One region of the Nonomuraea sp. NPDC049504 genome, then DNA from elsewhere that is predicted to be linked to it. Evidence: riboswitches for the same ligand, from Rfam matches in the RefSeq annotation. Region 1 holds a riboswitch; each other region holds the start of a gene.
The links. A riboswitch is a leader RNA that binds a small molecule or an ion and turns the genes downstream of it on or off. The one in region 1 is predicted to bind thiamine pyrophosphate.
Positions count from the first base shown of each region.

Region 2: it holds a riboswitch for thiamine pyrophosphate, as region 1 does, so the genes downstream of both, AB0K28_RS12450 (cytosine permease) here and thiC (phosphomethylpyrimidine synthase ThiC) in region 1, are expected to answer to the same signal.
Region 3: it holds a riboswitch for thiamine pyrophosphate, as region 1 does, so the genes downstream of both, AB0K28_RS49305 (FAD-dependent oxidoreductase) here and thiC (phosphomethylpyrimidine synthase ThiC) in region 1, are expected to answer to the same signal.
Region 4: it holds a riboswitch for thiamine pyrophosphate, as region 1 does, so the genes downstream of both, thiD (bifunctional hydroxymethylpyrimidine kinase/phosphomethylpyrimidine kinase) here and thiC (phosphomethylpyrimidine synthase ThiC) in region 1, are expected to answer to the same signal.

Region 1 covers NZ_JBFAPT010000002.1:635,112-638,292, reverse strand. Annotated here, with positions in the region: gene AB0K28_RS06135 (SDR family oxidoreductase) at 1-112, shown strand, start outside; gene thiC (phosphomethylpyrimidine synthase ThiC) at 137-1,681, opposite strand; TPP riboswitch at 1,674-1,786, opposite strand; gene AB0K28_RS06125 (hypothetical protein) at 1,877-2,227, shown strand; gene AB0K28_RS06120 (universal stress protein) at 2,237-3,076, shown strand.
Region 2 covers NZ_JBFAPT010000005.1:219,271-222,451, reverse strand. Annotated here, with positions in the region: gene AB0K28_RS12465 (GPP34 family phosphoprotein) at 1-543, opposite strand, end outside; gene AB0K28_RS12460 (DNA-formamidopyrimidine glycosylase family protein) at 613-1,491, shown strand; gene AB0K28_RS12455 (rhodanese-like domain-containing protein) at 1,537-1,860, shown strand; TPP riboswitch at 1,914-2,029, shown strand; gene AB0K28_RS12450 (cytosine permease) at 2,019-3,181, shown strand, end outside.
Region 3 covers NZ_JBFAPT010000052.1:6,345-9,525, forward strand. Annotated here, with positions in the region: gene thiE (thiamine phosphate synthase) at 1-94, opposite strand, end outside; gene AB0K28_RS49295 (Rv2175c family DNA-binding protein) at 72-446, opposite strand; gene AB0K28_RS49300 (FAD-dependent oxidoreductase) at 477-1,646, opposite strand; TPP riboswitch at 1,700-1,816, shown strand; gene AB0K28_RS49305 (FAD-dependent oxidoreductase) at 1,807-2,985, shown strand; gene thiS (sulfur carrier protein ThiS) at 2,982-3,181, shown strand, end outside.
Region 4 covers NZ_JBFAPT010000021.1:31,590-34,770, reverse strand. Annotated here, with positions in the region: gene AB0K28_RS33745 (M28 family peptidase) at 1-292, shown strand, start outside; gene AB0K28_RS33740 (ATP-dependent DNA ligase) at 512-1,456, opposite strand; TPP riboswitch at 1,514-1,609, shown strand; gene thiD (bifunctional hydroxymethylpyrimidine kinase/phosphomethylpyrimidine kinase) at 1,597-2,406, shown strand; gene AB0K28_RS33730 (TenA family protein) at 2,437-3,111, shown strand; gene AB0K28_RS33725 (carbon starvation CstA family protein) at 3,115-3,181, opposite strand, start outside.

The DNA.
Region 1 (3,181 bases):
CCATCCGGACGAGATCGCCCCCTCGTACGTGTTCTTCGCCTCCGACCGGCTGTCCTCGTACTACACGGGCGAGGTGCTGGCCCCGATCGGCGGCGAGACGCTCCCCGGCTAGCCGCGGCCTGGGCACTTGGTGGCGTCACTCCACGTAGATCGTGCCGCCGAGGCGACGGAACTCGGCGGCCTTCTCCTCGAAACCGGCCCGCCTGATGTCGTGGCTGATCCGCATCGAGCAGAACTTGGGGCCGCACATCGAGCAGAAGTGCGCGGTCTTGGCGGGCGCGGCGGGCAGCGTCTCGTCGTGGAAGGCGCGGGCCGTGTCGGGGTCGAGCGAGAGGTCGAACTGGTCCTCCCAGCGGAACTCGAAGCGCGCGTCGGACAGCGCGTCGTCCCACTCCTGCGCCTTCGGGTGCCCCTTGGCCAGGTCAGCGGCGTGCGCGGCGATCTTGTACGTGATCACGCCGGTCTTCACGTCGTCCTTGTCCGGCAGGCCGAGGTGCTCCTTGGGGGTGACGTAGCAGAGCATGGCGGTGCCGAACCAGCCGATCATGGCGGCCCCGATGCCCGAGGTGATGTGGTCGTAGCCGGGCGCGACGTCGGTGACGAGCGGGCCGAGGGTGTAGAAGGGGGCGTCGTCGCACAGCTCGCGCTGCAGGTCGACGTTCTCCTTGATCTTGTGCATGGGCACGTGTCCAGGGCCCTCGATCATGACCTGCACGTCGTGCTCGCGCGCGATCACGGTCAGCTCGCCCAGCGTGCGCAGCTCGGCGAACTGGGCCTCGTCGTTGGCGTCGGCGATCGAACCGGGCCGCAGGCCGTCGCCGAGCGAGAACGACACGTCGTAGCGGGCCAGGATCTCGCACATCTCGGCGAAGTTCTCGTACAGGAAGCTCTCGCGGTGGTGCGCGAGGCACCAGGCGGCCATGATCGAGCCGCCGCGCGAGACGATGCCGGTCTTGCGGCGCACGGTGAGCGGCACGTGCGCGAGCCGCACGCCCGCGTGCACGGTCACGTAGTCCACGCCCTGCTCGCACTGCTCGATCAGGGTGTCGCGGAAGACCTCCCACGACAGCTCCTCCGGCCGGCCCTTGACCTTCTCCAGCGCCTGGTAGATCGGCACGGTGCCGACCGGGACCGGGGAGTTGCGCAGGATCCACTCGCGGGTCTCGTGGATGTCGTCGCCGGTGGACAGGTCCATGATCGTGTCGGCGCCCCAGCGGGTGGCCCAGGTCATCTTCTCGACCTCCTCCTCGATGGAGGAGGTGACCGCGGAGTTGCCGATGTTGGCGTTGATCTTCACGAGGAAGTTGCGGCCGATGATCATGGGCTCGGTCTCGGGGTGGTTGACGTTCGCGGGGATGATGGCCCGGCCGGCCGCGACCTCGTCCCGTACGAACTCCGGCGTGACGCCCTCGCGGACCGCGACGAACTCCATCTCCTTGGTCACCAGCCCGCGCCGCGCGCAGCCGACCTGGGTGACCGGGTGCCCGGCGGCCCGCCGCTCCTCGATCCACTCGGCCCGGCGGCGCGGCAGGCCCCGCCGCAGGTCGGGCTCGTAGGAGGGGTCGGTGTACGGGCCCGAGGTGTCGTACAGCGTCACCGCCGTGCCGTTCGACAGGTTCACCTGCCGCATCGGCACCCGCAGCTCGCCGCTGTAGATCTTGGAAAAGCGCGCGTCAGTCATCGCGCAAACTCCCTTCGCCGGCATTACCCGGAGCAGGTTCTGGCGGTCGGCGGCTGGCAGCCGTCCTCTCAGCCCGGTCTCCACCGGGCTCCCGCGTTGGACGGCGGTGATCGTACCCACGCGGGGCTGGATCCCAAACCAGGGCGAAAAGGTTTGGCGGGGCTTCTCAGCGGTACGGACCCCATCAGGGGAAACATGATGAGAATCGCCGCTGTCGCAGGACTACTCGTCGTGATGGCCGCATCCGGCGCCACCGCCGCCGCCGGGGACGGCATGCAACAGCACGAGGTCAGTCAGGAGCAGTTCGACACCCTGCTGGCCCAGTGCCGCTACTCCGATACCGGTAAGGCCAAGTGCCGCAAGAACGTCAGAGAGCTCTATCGCGTCGGCCGTACCGATCCGTCGCTCGACTGCCGTACCTACTCCGGCGTGACCGTCTGCGGCACGCTCAAGCTCAGCAAGGCGGAGCGCGCGTGCGTCCGCGACTCCGAGGCCGTGGGACTGTCGTTCCGCCGCGCCGAGGTGGAGTGCTACACCGCGTCCTGAGGAGCCGAGTTGATCATCGTAGGTGTGGACGGCTCCCGTGCCGGCCTGGAGGCGGCCGGCTGGGCCGCCACCGAGGCCGTGCTGCGCCAGGTTCCGCTGACCGTCGCGCACGTCGTGCCCAAGTGGGTGTGCGAGGAGGACCAGCCCGTCCGTTACGCCGAGGTGGCGCGGTGGATGCGCGAGGAAGCGCGCACCGTGCTCACCTCCGCCAAGGACCGCGCGCTGCGCGAGCGGCCCCAGGTGCGTGTGGAGACCGTCCTGCTCCCCGGCGATCCCCGCGCGGCCCTGCTCAAGGCCGCCGCCGACGCCGAGCTGCTGGTCGTCGGCAGCAGCGGCATCGGCGGCGTGCGCGGGCTGCTGGTCGGCTCGGTCGCGTACGGGGTCGTCGCGCACGCCGAGACGAACGTCGTCCTCGTCCGCGACCGCCCCGCCACGCCCGGCGAGGTGGTGGCGGGCACCGACCTGTCCGAGTGCGCCGAGCAGGCCCTGGAGTTCGCCTTCGCCGAGGCCGAGCTGCGCGGGGCGCGGCTGCGGGTGGTCCAGGCGTGGGCCTGGCCCCAGCCGGGCGGCTTCGGGCCGGCCGACCCCGAGAGCGAGCAGGGCCACCTGCGGGCGCTGCACGAGGCGCTGTCGCCGTACCGCGCCCGGCATCCCCGCGTCGAGGCCGTCGCCGAGATCGTGCACGGGCATCCCGTGGACGTGCTGAAGGAGGCGGCGGCCGGGGCCGAGCTGCTGGTGGTGGGCTCGCGCGGGCGCGGACAGCTCGCCGGCATGCTCATCGGATCCATCAGCCAGGCCATGCTGCACCATGCGCCCTGCCCGCTGGCGGTGGTACGCGCCGCCGCCTGAAAGTTACATGCGTCCCCGCAGCTCATGCCCGCGGTCCTGACCTTCAGCTTCCCCGTTCCGCCTGCCGCTCCTTACGATCTGCGCAGGCTGACGACGGGAGATCGG
Region 2 (3,181 bases), on a different contig from region 1:
CTTGGCGAGCTCCTTGACGCGGGCCTTGCCGGCGTCGGGGAACGCCTTGCGGTCGAGCCCGGCCGCCTTGGCCAGCGCGATCAGGGCGGTCGTGCGGGGGTCGGGGGTGGCGCCCGCGAGCACGGCCGTCATCCGCTCCCTGATGTCGGCCTCGACGGCGGAGTCCAGCTCGGGCCAGCGGGTGACCGTGAAGATGCCGAGCGCCTTGGTGCGCTCTCTGGCCAGCACGCCGGTGTTGGCCAGGCGGGTGAGCAGGCGGTCGCGCAGGTCGTCCGTCTGCAGCTTGCGCACCCACCACTCCGGGGTGCGCGCCTTGTCGTTCGCGATGCGTTCCAGCGCGGCGTCCAGCTCCCGGTCGCCGACGGGGTCGGGCGTGGCGACGGCCAGCTTCTTGCCGTCCTTGGTGACGCGGCCGGCCAACGCCAGCTCGGCCAGGATGCCGCCGGAGAGCGCCAGGTCGAGCGTGGCCGCGTTGATGAGGAGCTTGCCTTTGTCCTCGCTGAGTGCCAGGAGGAGGAGCTCTTCTGCGATCGTCACGGTCATGCACTTGACCTTAACGACCCGATGGCTCCCGTTCTGGGGACAGTTCCGTGCGGGCCGTACTCTGGGGGCATGCCCGAACTTCCCGAAGTCGAGTCGCTCACCCACTTCCTGCGTGAGCGGGCCGTGGGCCGCGCGATCGCGGGGATCGACGTGGTGGCCATCCAGGCGCTCAAGACGTTCGACCCGCCCGTCACCTCGCTCGGCGGGCTGACCGTCACCGGTGTGAGCAGGCACGGCAAGTTCCTCGACCTCGACTGCGACGGGCTGCATCTGATCATCCACCTGGCCCGCGCCGGGTGGCTGCGCTGGCGCGACGACCTGTCGGGGGCCAAGCCGGTGCGGCCGGGGAAGGGGCCGCTGGCCGTACGCGTGCGGCTGGCGCCCGACGACGAGGGGCTGGCGCCCGGGTTCGAGCTGACGGAGGCGGGGACACAGAAGCGCCTCGCCGTCTATGTCACGAAAAATCCGGACGAGGTGCCCGGCATCGCCGCCCTCGGCCCCGACCCGATGGCCGAGTCGTTCACCGTCGAGGCGCTCAAGCGCATCGTGGGCGGCAAGCGCACCCAGATCAAGGGCCTGCTGCGCGACCAGAAGGTGATCGCCGGCATCGGCAACGCCTACTCCGACGAGGTGCTGCACGCCGCCAAGATGTCGCCCTTCAAGATCGCCGCGACGCTGACCGACGCGCAGCTCGCCGACCTGCACGAGGCCATCGTGACCACGCTGCGCGACGCGGTCGAGCGCGCGCACGGGCTCGCGGCCAAGGATCTCAAGGCGGAGAAGAAGTCGGGGCTGCGGGTGCACAACCGTGCGGGGCAGCCGTGCGACGTGTGCGGCGACACGATCAGGGAGGTCTCGTTCGCCGACTCCTCGCTGCAGTACTGCCCGACCTGCCAGACCGGCGGCAAGCCGCTGGCCGACCGCCGCCTGTCCAAGCTGCTCAAGTAGGTGCGGGCGTCCGGTGCACGGCTTCGGGCACGCCATGATGGAGTCATGACCGTTCCTGAGATCGAGGCCAGTGCCGTGCCCGCAGACGCTTACCTGCTCGACGTCCGCGAGCAGGACGAATGGCTGGCGGGCCACGCGCCGCAGGCCGTCCACATCCCCATGACGCAGATCCAGGGCCGGGTGGAGGAGGTCCCCGGCGACCGCACGGTCTATGTCGTCTGCCGGGTGGGCGGCCGGTCGCTGCAGGTCGCCGCGTGGCTCAACCAGCTCGGACGCGAGGCGGTCAACGTCGGCGGCGGCATGCAGTCGTGGGAGGCCGCGCAGAAGCCGATGGTCAGCGAGACGGGCCAGGAGCCTTTTGTGGCGTAAGTCGCCCACTATGGCGATTTGACCCTCTCTAAGGCAAGATAAGGGCGCAAACTACAGATCGTCGCGGGAGCTCGGGGTCGCCGGGCTGAGAGGGCAGCAATGCATCCGCTGCCGACCGCCTGAACCTGTCCGGGTAATGCCGGCGTAGGGAGTGTGCGATGTCGCACGGCGTCGAAGAAGTTCCGCTGACCCTCGAAGGCGAGGCGCCCAAGACCCTGGGCGTGCTCGATCAGGGCGCGCTCTGGGCCAACCTCGGGGTCAGCCTCCTCGGCTTCTCCGGAGCGCTGCTGCTGCTCGACCCGCTGGGCAATGCGCCGCTCACTCTCGCGGCGGCGCTGGTCGCCACCGTGGTGGGCAGCCTGATCGGCACCGCCATGGTGGGCCTGTCGGCCATCCCGGGCACGCGCACCGGCAAGCCGGCCATGGTGCTGCTGCGCGGGCTGTTCGGGGCCAGGATCTCCTACGTCCCGACCTTGCTGAACATCATCCAGATGATCGGCTGGGGGGCCTTCGAGCTGTGGGTGATCGCCAAGGGGGCCGGCGCGATCTTCCCGTCGGTGCCGTACCAGGTGTGGGTGCTCGTCGCGGGCGTCCTGACGGCGGCGCTGACCGTCTGGCCGCTCGGCTCGATCCGGCTGCTGCGCCGCTACGTCACCGTCGGCGTCATCGTGGCGATGGTCTGGTTCGCGGTGTTCTTCCTGCGCGAGGCCCCCTCACCCGAGGGCGGGAGCTGGACGGCCTTCCCCGCCGCCGTCGACTACGTGATCGCGCTGTCGGTGTCGTGGGTGCCGATGGCGGCCGACTTCGCCCGCCACTCGCGGTCGGGACGCGCCGCGTTCACCGGCGTGGTCGGCGGCTACACGCTGGCCCAGGTGGCCTGCCTGGGGCTCGGCGTCTACGCGGTGGCCCTGGCGGGCGCCGACGGCGTGCTGGCCGACGCGACGTCGGTCTTCACGCCGTTCGTGGCGGTGCCGCTGGGCGCGCTGTTCTTCGGCATCCTGGTGCTGCGCGAGACCGACCAGTCCTTCGCCAACGTCTACTCCACCACCATGTCGCTGCAGAACCTCATGCCGCGGGTGGACCGCCGGATCCTCTCGACCGCCATCGGCGTGGTGACGGTCGTGATCGCGCTCTTCGCGGACGTCAACTCCTACGGCGTGTTCCTCGGCGTGATCGGCGCCGTGTTCGTGCCGATGTTCGCGGTGCTCGCGGTCGACTACTTCGTGCTGCGCCGCGGCGAGGGCTGGAACACCGCCGAGGACGCACCGTCGCGCTGGTCAATGCTGGTGCCCTGGGCGCTGGGCTTCGCCGCGTACTGGCT
Region 3 (3,181 bases), on a different contig from region 1:
GCACCGCGTCGAGGAACTCCGCCAGATCGCCGCGGTCGCGGCGGCCGTCTGTGCAGAGATAGAGGCGGGCTTCAGAAAGCGAGGGCTTGGGCACGCCGCTTGACCTCTGTGTGACGGCCCGCCCTGATCGCCTCGATGGGCGAGCCTGGCAGTGACTCGTCGGGGGTGAAGAGCCAGCGCAGCGCCTCGACGTCGTCGTAGCCGGCGTCCTGGAGCACGGTGAGCGTGCCTGGCAGGCCCTTCATCACGTCCTTTCCGTCGAGGAACACCGCGGGCACCTGTGGCCCGCCGCTGCCACGGCGCACGCCGAGCAGCTTGTGGTCCTTCAGGAGTTGCTTGGCCCGCCCGATCGAGAGATCGAGGCGTGAGGCCACTTCGGGGAGGGTGAGCCACTCGTCGACGAGCTGGTCGGTCTCCCGGTCGATCTGTGCAACAGAAAGCGTCACGAAACCACAACTACCACATGCCGTCCTTGCTCAAACAACACAATCTCGTAGGGCCACTTGTGGATCTACCAGGCGTTCCGTGTCCAGCCGGTGACCCGCCTCGATGATGCGCCGGCCCTGCACGAGATCGCGCGGCCGGTCCACGGCCAGCACCGCGGCAAGCCTATCGTCCGCCGTGAGCCAGACGGCCGACCACTTGCCCTCGGGCTCGCCCCGGTGCACGATCCGCTCGCCCGACGCGTGGTGGCCGGCGTATTGGAGCATGTGGCCGAACTGCTCCGACCAGAAGTACGGCACCGGGTCGTAGACCGCCTCCTCCCCCATCAGCGTCGCGGCGGCGACCTCGGGGGCGTTGATCGCGGTGTCCCAGTGCTCGACCCTGAGGCGGGCGCCCCAGCGGCGCGACCACCAGGCGGCGCAGTCGCCCACCGCGACCACGCCGGGCAGCGAGGTGCGCAGGTGCTCGTCGGTGACGACGCCGTTGTGCAGGTCGATGTCGGCGTCGGCCAGCCACTCGACGGCCGGGCGCACGCCGATGCCGGTGACGACGACGTGGGACTCGACGAACTCGCCGCCCACCAGGCGGACGCCGCCCTCGTCGACCGACTCGACCATGGTGCCGAGGCGCAGGTCGATGCCGTCGTACCAGGGGATCGTGCGGGCGCCGAGCTCCGTGCCAATCGCGCTGGCGAGCGGGGCCTGGGCGGCCTCGATGACCGTCACCGCGCAGCCCGCGCGGCGGGCCGCCGTCGCCACCTCGGCGCCGATCCAGCCCGCGCCGATGACCGTGACCCGCGCGCCCGGGACGAGCATCACGCGCAGCTCGTGGGCGTCGTCGAGGGTGCGCAGGACGTGCTGAGGGCCGTCGCCCGGCAGCCTGATCGGGTCGGCGCCGGTCGCGATGACCAGGCCGTCGTAGTCGAGCTCGCCCTCGGTGGTCTCCACGACGCCCGCGCGCAGCGACTTCGCCGCGACCCCTGGACGGAAGTCGACCTGGAGCCGCTCGAGGTCGGTGTCGATGAAGCTGGTGTCGGCGTCGCCCTTGAGCACCGCCTTCGACAGCGGCGGGCGGTCGTAGGGGCGATGGCGCTCCTGGCCCAGCAGCGTCAGGCGACCGGCATAGCCGCGCCCGCGCAGGGCCTCCACCGTGCGCACTCCCGACAGTCCCGCTCCCACCACCACGACATGCTCCACGGTCATGACCATAACGGGGGCGGTGCGTGGACCCGGCACCGAGGCCGTAGGCTGTGGACGGAAAGACGCGCGGGAGTCCGGCCGTGACCGGGCTGAGAGGAAGGCTGCAGCGGGCCTTCGACCGCAAGACACCTGATCCGGATCATGCCGGCGAAGGGAGCGGATCATGGATGTGATCGTGGGCGGCGGGGTCGTCGGGCTGTCCGTGGCCTGGCGGCTGGCGCGCGAGGGGCGGCCGGTCACCGTCGTCGACCCGGCACCCGCCTCCGGGGCCTCCCACGCGGCCGCCGGGATGCTGGCGCCGGTCAGCGAGGTCACCTACACCGAGGCGCCGCTGCTGCGGCTGGGCGTCGCGGCCCTGCGCCGCTGGCCCGCCTTCGCCAGCGCCCTGGCCGAGGACGCCGCCCTTCCACCCGCTGGGCCCGAAGAGGTGGGCGGGCTGGATCTGCGGGCCGAGGGGACGCTGGACGTGGCGTTCGGGGCCGATGACATGGCGGCGCTCGATGAGCTGGCCGCGTTCATGGAGAAGCTGGACCTGCCGGTCGAGCGGCTGACCGGGCGCGAGTGCCGGCGGCTTGAGCCGATGCTGGCCCCGTCGGTGCGCGGCGGGCTGCTGGCGCCGGGCGACGCGTGGGTGAACCCGCGCCGGGTGACGGCGGCGCTGCTGGCCGCCCTGGAGCGGCGCGGCGTCCCCGTCGTGCGGGCCCGCGTGAGCGAGCTGGTCCGCACGGACGGCGCCGTCACCGGTGTCCGCCTCGCCGAGCCGCCCGCCGTACCCGGTGAAGGCCGCGGTTCCGCACCCCTCGCCGCCACGGGCGGACGAGCCGGAGGTGAGGTGCTGGCGGCCGGGCGGGTGGTGCTGGCGGCCGGGGCGTGGAGCGGTGAGCTGGCGGAGGTGCCGGTGCGGCCGGTCAAGGGCCAGATCATGCGCCTGCGCTCGCCGCAGCCGCTGCTCACCCGCTGCGTACGCGGCACCGTCCACGGCTCGCCGGTCTACCTCGTCCCCCGGGGCGACGGCGAGCTGGTGGTCGGCGCCACCCAGGAGGAGCTGGGCTACGACACGAGGGTGACCGCGGGCGGCCTGTACGAGCTGCTGCGCGACGCCAGGGAGCTGGTGCCCGGCGTCACCGAGCTGGAGGTCGCCGACGTGGTGGCGGGGCTGCGTCCCGGCACGCCCGACAACCTGCCGGTGATCGGTCCCGGCAGGACGCCGGGGCTGACGTACGCGACGGGACACCACCGGGGCGGGGTGCTGATGGCCCCGCTGACGGCGGCCATCCTGATGGGCGAGGAGAGCGAGCTGGCGGCCCTGTGCTCGCCGGGGAGGTTTCAGGAAATTTCATGATTATTACCATCAACGGGTCCGCGCACGAGCTGGCCGACGGCACCACCGTGGCGCAGGCCGTGCGTACGCTGACGACGGCCACCACCGGAGTGGCCGTGGCCGTGAACGACGAGGTGGTCACCCGCGGCGCCTGGGAGACGACGGCGCTCAGCGACCGTGACCGCGTGGAGGTGCTGACGGCGGTGCAAGGTGGATG
Region 4 (3,181 bases), on a different contig from region 1:
GATCACGCTCCCCTCGGCAGGCCCCCTGAACCTGTCCTTGTCGTACTACCTGGCGCACGGCTCGAACTCCTCCAGCGCCGACTACCTGCGCGTCCGCGTCGTCGGCAGCACCACGACGACCGTGCTCGACCAGCCCGGCGCCGCCACCAACCGCAACGGCGCCTGGACCACCGCGACGGCGAGCCTGAACGCCTACGCGGGCCAGACCGTCCGCATCCTCATCGACGCCGCCGACGCCTCAGGCGCCTCCCTCGTGGAGGCCGGCGTGGACGACGTCACCATCACCCGCTGACCGCGACCGGGGCGAGACTGCTCTCGCCCCGGCGAAGCGGGCTACGGGGCGGGCTACGGGGCAGTGCGTGGCGGTGCGTGGCGGGATGCCGCGCACGTCGAAGGCCAAGCGAGCCGTCGAGCGCCCTCCGCGCCGGTGAAGACTGCCGCCGGCCGGGATGCCGGCCGGGATGCCGGCCGCGCCGCCAGCCGCGGGCGGGCGGCCCGGCGCGGCGGGCGGCTAATCGGCGCGGCGGGCGCGGGCGCGGCGCTTGCCCTCGTGCATCGCCTGCACGCGCGCCACCGGGATCGTGTGCCCCTCCTCGACGAGGTCGGCGGGCAGCGCCTGCGGCGCCGGCATGTGCTCGGCCCACGGGTCGCCCTCACCCAGCCGCTCGACAGCGGTGCGGATGGTGAACTCGCCAGGCCGGACGCCGTCGAGCTCGTCCCACGCCACGGGGAACGAGACGGGCACGCCGGGCCGGATCCGCGGGCTGTAGGCGGCCGCCACCGTCGCGCCGCCCGCCCGCGTGGAGTCGAGGAACACCTTGCCCTCGCGGTCCTCCCTGATGAACGCGGTGGTGGCCAGCGAAGGGTCCAGCCGCTCGGCGCGGGCGGCCAGCGCCCGGGTGGCGGCGGCCAGGTCGTCCATCGCGGTGCCCGGCACGACGGGCACGAACACGTGCACCCCCTTGGCCCCGCTGGTCTTGACGGCCCCGGCCAGCCCGCAGTCGGCGAGCGCCTGCCTGACGAGGTGCGCGCCCCGGACGGCCGGCGCGAAGGAGTCATGCTCGGGCGGGTCGAGGTCGAGCACCATGTGCGTGGGGTGCTCACCGGCGTAGAGCGCCGGGTGGTATTCGACGGCCCGCTGGTTGGCGAACCAGAGCAGCGTCCTGCGGTCGTCGCACAGCGCGTACGTGACCTGCCGCCGCGAGGAGTCCGCCCACACGGTCACCGACCGCACCCAGTCGGGAGCGTATTTGGGCAGGTTCTTCTGCATGAACGGCTCCTGCCCTGGGCGTACCCGGATGACCGAGAGCGGCCGGTCGCGCAGCACGGGCACCATCCGGCCCGCGACCGCGTCGAGGTAGTCGACCAGGTCCCGTTTCGTGGCGTCGGCGCCGTCGAAGAGGGGCTGGTCGAGGTTGGTCAGGGAGACCCCGTCGCGCGTCTCGTCAGCGGCCACCCGCCCTACGATGCCCACACTCGAACGTGTGGTCAACAACCCGGCCTGTTAGAGTGAGCCGTTGACGCGGGGTGCCCGGAAAGCCGGGCTGAGATCACACCCGTCGAACCTGATCTAGTTCGCACTAGCGAAGGGACGTCATGGCAGCGAACGCCGTACCCAAGGTCCTGACCATCGCGGGCACCGACCCGAGTGGCGGGGCCGGCATCCAGGGCGACCTCAAGACCTTCTCCGCGCTCGGCGCGTACGGCATGACGGTCGTCACCGCGCTCGTGGCGCAGACCACGACGGGCGTGACCGGCATCCACGAGGTGCCGGCCGCGTTCGTGGCCCAGCAGCTCGACACCCTGCTCACCGACGTGCCCGCCGACGCCGTGAAGATCGGCATGCTGGGCGACGCCGACCTGATCAAGGCGGTGGCGGCGGCGCTCGACACGTACCGGCCGCCTCATGTCGTGCTCGACCCCGTCATGGTCGCCAAGAGCGGCGACCGGCTGCTGCCCGCCGACGCGGTGAGCGAGCTGCGCCGCACGCTGCTGCCGCGCGCCGACCTCATCACCCCCAATCTGCCCGAGGCGGCCGACCTGCTCGGCGAGCCGCAGGCGAGCGGGCTGCCCGAGATGCACGCGCAGGCGGCCAGGCTGCGCGCGCTCGGCGCCCGGCAGGTGCTGCTCAAGGGCGGCCACCTCGACGGCGACACCTGCGTCGATGTGCTGGCCACCCCCGAGGGCACGATCGAGCTGGCCGCGCCGCGGGTGCCGACACGCAACACCCATGGCACGGGCTGCACGCTGTCCTCGGCGATCGCGGCGCTGCGGCCCCGCCACGACGACTGGCCGAGTGCGGTGCGCGCCGCGAAGGACTACCTGACGCAGGCGTTGCGCGCCGCCGACTCGCTGGGGGTCGGCCACGGCCACGGCCCCGTCCACCACTTCCACAACGCCTGGTAACCCCGCCCCCTTCTTCGCGAAAGAGACGCGATGTTCTGCGATGACATCTGGCAGCGCACGTCCGAGCTGATGCGCGCCATCCACGAGCACCCCTTCGTGACGGCACTCGGCGACGGCTCGCTCGACCGTGAGACGTTCGCCTTCTACATGGTGCAGGACGCCCGCTACCTCGAGGCGTTCTCGAAGGCGCTGGCGGCCGCCTCGGTCCGCGCCGACGACTCCGACGAGGCGGCGTTCTGGGCCATGAGCGCGCACACCGCGCTGGTCGCCGAGCGCGAGCTGCACTCCGGCTACATCGAGGAGCTGGGCGCGGCCGTCAAGGGCATCGTGACCTCGCCGACGTGCCTGGCGTACTCGTCGTTCCTGCAGGCCACGGCCCTGTCGGCGCCCTACCCGGTGATCGCGGCGGCGGTGCTGCCGTGCTTCTGGATCTACCAGGACGTCGGCACCGCGCTGCTCGCCAAGGCCGGCGACGACCCCGCGCACCCGTACGCGAAGTGGATCTCCACCTACTCCGACCCCGGGTTCGCCGCCTCCGTCGAGCGGGCCAAGGCCATCACCGACCGGCTCGCCGCCGCCTCCCTCCCTGACACCCGTGAGGCGATGGCGCAGGCGTACGGGCGGGCGGCGGCGTACGAGTGGATGTTCTGGGACAGCGCGTGGCGGCGCGAGGGCTGGCCCACGGCCGCCTGGCTCGCCCCCTGACCGTCACGGCGACTTCGCCATCAGCTCCTTCTCCTCGCGGGTGGCGATGAGCCCCGACGGCGCCACGATC